2 linked regions of the Marinomonas mediterranea MMB-1 genome follow. The protein of the gene in region 1 interacts with the protein of each later gene in a pairwise test. Links are inferred from orthologs where the notes say so. Each region holds a gene or a part of one and is shown in the gene's direction. Other genes may lie near its edges.

What was found. Proteins that work in one complex are often made in the same cells at the same time.
Region 2: the proteins of topA (region 1) and MARME_RS15170 interact in binary tests that used the Escherichia coli proteins (3 or more experiments, as listed by UniProt). The link is inferred for Marinomonas mediterranea MMB-1 from one-to-one orthologs.

Annotation. Positions count from the first base shown.
Region 1 is NC_015276.1:2,472,607-2,475,782, reverse strand. It holds topA (type I DNA topoisomerase), read left to right. Parts: upstream 1-345; coding sequence 346-2,976; downstream 2,977-3,176. Other genes in the region: MARME_RS11295 (DUF6586 family protein), read left to right, coding at 2,973-3,176; MARME_RS11305 (hypothetical protein), read right to left, coding at 1-158. UniProt on the Escherichia coli protein: Releases the supercoiling and torsional tension of DNA, which is introduced during the DNA replication and transcription, by transiently cleaving and rejoining one strand of the DNA duplex.
Region 2 is NC_015276.1:3,309,957-3,312,896, forward strand. It holds MARME_RS15170 (YigZ family protein), read left to right. Parts: upstream 1-1,133; coding sequence 1,134-1,748; downstream 1,749-2,940. Other genes in the region: MARME_RS15165 (DNA recombination protein RmuC), read right to left, coding at 1-1,025; rapA (RNA polymerase-associated protein RapA), read left to right, coding at 1,916-2,940.

The DNA of each region.
Region 1 (3,176 bases):
TGCTGTTCGACACGCTCAGCTCTATTTGATAGCTGAAGCTGTTTAAATTTGCGTTCGGTGGCTTCTTTTTCTTTTTGTTGGGCTCTTGTGCCAACGACAACGGAGATGATGACAATGATAAAAAGGATCGCAATTGTTAAAATTTGGAGTGTTGCCATGATTGTCCTTGGGTTATTAATTAAGTAAGGTAAAAGCAAATACGTTACTTATTACGATAAATATGCGAAACAATACCTTGATAGCTTGTCATATAAAAGGTGTTTGCTTAATATCTGCGCCCCGAAACACTATTCTGCATACATGCGCAGCTTTTTCGACGTTTTAATATAAGGCTCAAACAGTTCAATGGGAAAATCACTGGTTATCGTGGAGTCGCCTGCAAAGGCCAAAACCATCAACAAATACTTGGGTAACGACTATGTTGTTAAGTCAAGTGTAGGTCATATCCGTGACCTACCAACTGGCACGACCTCTAAATCGACGCCTCAAGAGCGAGCAAAACAGGCTGCGCTTACTCGAAAAATGAGTCCTGAAGAAAAAGCGGAATACAAAAGTAAAAAATCACGCCAACAGCTTATCGCGAGAATGGGCGTTGACCCAGAAAATAACTGGGAGGCGCACTATGAAGTTTTACCCGGTAAAGAAAAGGTCGTAGACGAACTTAAACGTCTTGCTAAAAACGCTGACACAATCTATCTCGCGACCGATTTGGACCGCGAAGGGGAAGCGATAGCTTGGCACTTACGTGAAGCGATTGGCGGTGACGAAGCTCGCTACAAGCGAGTGGTCTTTAACGAGATTACAAAGAATGCTATTAAATCGGCGTTTGATGAACCGTCTGATTTGGATATGAATCGAGTTAACGCTCAGCAGGCTCGACGTTTCTTGGACCGCGTCGTTGGCTTTATGGTGTCACCGCTACTTTGGTCTAAGGTCGCACGTGGCTTGTCAGCGGGTCGAGTACAATCGGTTGCCGTAAGGTTAATCGTAGAGCGTGAAAAAGACATTCGTGCGTTTAACCCTGAAGAATTTTGGGAGTTAGATGCACTACTGGCTACCGCGTCGAAAGAACAAGTTAAATTCGAAACGCTAAAATACCTAGGTAAAGAATATCGACCCACGTCACAGATTGAATCTGATGAGCATGTGGCGCGTATTCAAAACTCAGGGTTTGTTGTCAGTAACCGTGAAGATAAGCCTACGCGCTCTAAACCTTCTGCGCCGTTTATCACATCGACATTGCAGCAAGCGGCCAGTACACGATTAAGCTTTGGCGTAAAAAAGACAATGATGCTGGCGCAGCGTCTTTACGAAGGTGGTTATATTACCTATATGCGTACTGACTCGACCAACTTAAGTAATGAAGCTGTGGAAGCGTTGCGTGATTTTGTTGGTGAAAAGTATGGTGAAGCATATTTGCCCAAAGAACCTATTCGTTATTCTAGCAAGGAAGGCGCTCAGGAGGCTCATGAGGCAATTCGTCCGTCTGATGTGACTGTGACGCAGAATATGCTTCAAGGGATGGATAACGACGCTCACAGGCTTTATGAATTGATTCGCAATCAGTTTATTGCGTGTCAAATGACACCAGCTGAATACACGTCAACAAGTATTACGGTTACAGCAGGTGATTACGAACTGAAAGCGCGTGGTCGAATCTTACGCTTTGATGGTTATACCCGTGTTCTAACACCTGTAGGAAAGAAAGCAGAAGACATGATTCTGCCTGATATTCAAAAAGGCGATACACTGGGTTTAAATGAGTTGTTGCCCGAGCAGCACTTTACTAGACCACCTGCGCGCTACAGTGAAGCAAGCTTGGTTAAAGAACTTGAAAAGCGAGGGATTGGCCGTCCGTCAACGTACGCCTCAATCATTTCGACCATTCAAGATCGAGGGTATGTGCGTGTTGATAATCGTCGTTTCTATGCTGAAAAAATGGGCGATATCGTAACGGAACGACTTGTTGGCAGCTTTTCACAGCTAATGAATTTTAGTTTTACCGCTCAAATGGAAGAGCAGTTGGATGAAATTGCCCAAGGCGAAGACGATTGGATTAGAACGCTGGATGCATTTTACGCTGATTTCAGCAATACGCTGACAAAAGCTGAACACCCAGAAGAAGGTATGCTGCAAAACCAGCCAACACCGACCGATGTAGAATGCCCGAAATGTGGTCGTCCAATGCAGATACGTACTGCAGCCACCGGCGTGTTTTTGTCCTGTTCTGGCTATGCGCTTCCGCCAAAAGAACGTTGTAAAGCGACGATTAACCTTGTTAGCGGTGACGAAGCGGTTGCGGTGGACGATGATGAGGGTGAATCTAAAGCACTTATTAATAAGAAGCGCTGTAAGATTTGTGATTCGGCAATGGACAGCTATCTGATGGATGAAACTCGCAAGCTTCATGTTTGTGGTAACAATCCAAGTTGTTCGGGATACGAAGTCGAAAAAGGCGCTTTTAAAATTAAGGGTTATGATGGCCCCGTTATTGAGTGTGATAAATGTTCCTCTGAAATGCAGCTAAAAACAGGTCGTTTTGGCAAGTACTTTGGTTGTACAAACGAAGAATGTAAAAACACTCGGAAGTTATTGAAAAACGGTGAAGCGGCGCCACCAAAAATGGACCCTGTTGCGATGCCGGATTTAGCTTGTCAAAAAGTGGAAGACCACTATGTGTTAAGAGATGGTGCAACGGGCCTATTCTTAGCGGCTAGCCAATTCCCACGTAAGCGGGAAACGCGTGCACCACTTGTATCAGAGTTGATCCCTTATATGGATCAGATTGATCCTAAATATCATTTCTTCTCTGATGCGCCAGTTATGGATAACGAAGGACGCCCAACTGTGATTCGATACAGCCGTAAGACGAAAGAGCAATATGTCATGACAGAAGAGAATGGCAAGCCGACTGGTTGGAAAGCATTCCATCAAAATGGTAAATGGGTTGTTGAAGAAGGCAAGAAAAAGAAATGAGCCCTCTTAACCCAGCAAGCCTAACGAATCAGCGATTAGACAGCGCACGACGACTTATCAGTGAGATTAAGTCGTCTGACGGAGATTGGTTCACCCAAGGTCACGAACCGACCGTAACTTTTCTTCTTCGTAGTGCGTTGAATGGTTTGCTTCAAGAGGTCAAGATAGCCTATGGTTTAACGGCTGATTTGACAGTAGAA
Region 2 (2,940 bases), 840 kb from region 1 along the record:
ACAGTACGTAGTGTCGCTAACAGATTCGATGGCCCCACGATAATAATGTTGTGCTCAAACGCTTCTCCGAACAAACCATTATCAGCTTGTAACGCGAGACCGAATGCCGCCTCAATAGGGATAAACATCAATACAAAATCCACTGAGCTTACACCAGGTAGATCATGATATGACTTGGCACTCAACTCTTTCATATGACGTTTAACTGCCTCTAAATGCAGTTTAAGTGCCGCCTGCCTCTCCTCATCCGTCTCCGCCTCAACATAGGCGAGGTAACTCACCAATACCATCTTAGAGTCAACGATAACCTGCTTTCCCTCAGGGAGATATATCACAACATCTGGCTGAAGCCTTCGGCCCTCTTCATTTTGTGCGGAAACCTGAACCTCGTATTCACGCCCTTTCTCTAAACCAGAGCGCTCTAAGATACGCTCTAAAATAACTTCTCCCCATCCGCCTTGAATTTTATTTTGACCTTTCAATGCTTGGGTAAGTGACAAAGCATCATCACTGATTTTTTGATTCAGCTGTTGTAAGTTTCGAATCTCTCGAACAAGTGAAAAGCGCTCTCGCGCTTCCTCCTCATAACTTTTTTCGACTTTTTCCTGAAATTTTTGAATCTGGCTTCCGAGAGGATTTAGTAGTGACCCCAACTGCCGCTCATTTTCTTTGGCGAGATGCTCACCTTGCTGTCGCATAATGTCATTGGCCATTTGACGAAACTGCAGCTCATTCTGTTTTTTCTGCTCTTGATAAAACTGTTCTTTTTCTTGCCAAATCGTTTGCGCAGCGGCAAATTGCTGCTCAAGGGTTAGCGACTCTTTTTCAAGAATGTGGATTTGCTCACGAGCCTGATTCAAAAGTAGTGTTTTATTAGACAGTTCATCCCTATTTTTTTCGCTGTCAAGCTGCCACTGACGCCGTATACGCTGTACAATAAGCATCGCTATGAGTGATGTAACAAGCACACTTATAGCAACACCTATTAGCACCCAACTTGACGATTGAAGAGCCCAATCTGACATAAAGCTTTAATCCACCTTAAAATGAACACCTTGCACAACATCGGAATCCCGTGATTCCCATGCAGCATAAAAAGTGTTTTTAAAAACAAAACGTTAAATGAAGTTTACATGGATTACTACCTAAGCCCAACTCACGAGCAACGCTTCGACCTAGAGATCAAAAATAGTCAGTTCATTACGACTATAAAGCGGACAAAAGGCCGTGACGAAGCCAAACGCTTCATTAACGAACTGCGCGTGCGCCATCCTGACGCTAACCACAACTGTTGGGCATTTGTTGCGGGCTTACCCAACAACGCCCATCTTTGGGATCAAAGTGATGATGGAGAACCAAAAGGAACAGCAGGAAAACCCATGCTCAATGTCTTACAGCACTCTGATTTTGGTGAGATCACAGTGGTTGTCACTCGTTATTTTGGTGGCATCAAGTTAGGAGCAGGTGGATTAGTCCGTGCATACAGTCAAGCCGTTCAACAAGCCTTAACACAAGTCGAATATGAACAGGTTTATCCACGAGTCAACATCACAATCAAAATCGCATACGCGTTGCTTGGTAAAGTGGAGTATTGGCTAGAAAATAGCGACATTGAGATTAACGAAAAGCAATACAACGAACACATTGAACTCTCACTTGCGGTCATTGAACGAACTTGGAGCGATCACAAAAAAAGTTTAGTTGACCTTTGTCAGGGCAGCATTGAATTCATTAGCCCCGAAGACTAACCAAAGCAAAAAAATATAGATAAAACCAATAAGCAGTGAAGTAATAGACTACGGTTGAACATGAAGCAAATTGAAAAGTACTGAAGTTAACCTATTCTTCAAACTTCAGGCATAAATAGATCAACACCCTTTAATAGCGACATTTAAGTAAAATTGGAAAACGAATTATGTATCAAACTGGACAACGCTGGAGTAGCCGAAACGAACCTGATCTGGGTGTCGGCACCATCATTGAAACTCAAAGCAAATCCTTTACTCTGTTCTTCTCAGATTCTGAAATTGAACGTAATTACTCCGTTTCCCAAACCAGTTTAGTACGCCGAACACTCACCACAGGTGATCAACTACTGTTTGAAAACGAAGCCTTCACAGTAAGCGAGATAAAAGAAGTCGAGAACTTAATGTTCTATAAAGTCGGCTCCGAGTGGTTAGACGAATCTGAAATTTCGTTCCCCAGAAACGACAAGAACGAACTCGACTCTATTCTGGCGCTATCTCCCGCCCGTCGCATGTGGTTCGACTTACGTAGAAAAACCTTAGAGCATCAAGCATTACTTGCCGCTTCTCCTGTTCGAGGTTTAATGGGGTTAAAGGCAGAATTACTGCCGCATCAAATTTACCTCGCTCACGACATCGCTAACCGCCCACGCTCTCGCGCTCTATTGTGTGATGAGGTGGGTATGGGGAAAACACTCGAAGCAGGATTGATCCTACACCACCGAGTCATGAATGGGCTAAGTAAACGCGCGCTGATCTTAACGCCGACAAACCTACAGCACCAATGGCTCGTCGAAATGTTACGTCGCTTTCACCAGCCTTTCTCCTTGATCAACGAGTCTGTTTACGAAGACTTTATGGAAGGCGACGATAACCCATTCGACCAACAACCCTTTGTTATAGCGCCGATCGATTTTGTTTGCCAACACGGTAAAGCCGCCCAGCATATGATCGCGTCAGAGTGGGACATTGTTATTGTCGACGAAGCACACCACTTGTCATGGGACCCAGAAACACCAAGCATTGGCTATCAACTTGTTGCGCGATTGGCAGCGAATACCGAGTCTTTACTGCTATTGAGTGCCACGCCTGAACAAACAGGTGAAAGAGAGCACTTCTCTCGTCTTCAGCTTATTGACCCTGATCGTTATCACGACTTCGAGGCTTATCAAGCACAACAGGGTGAATTCAAAGC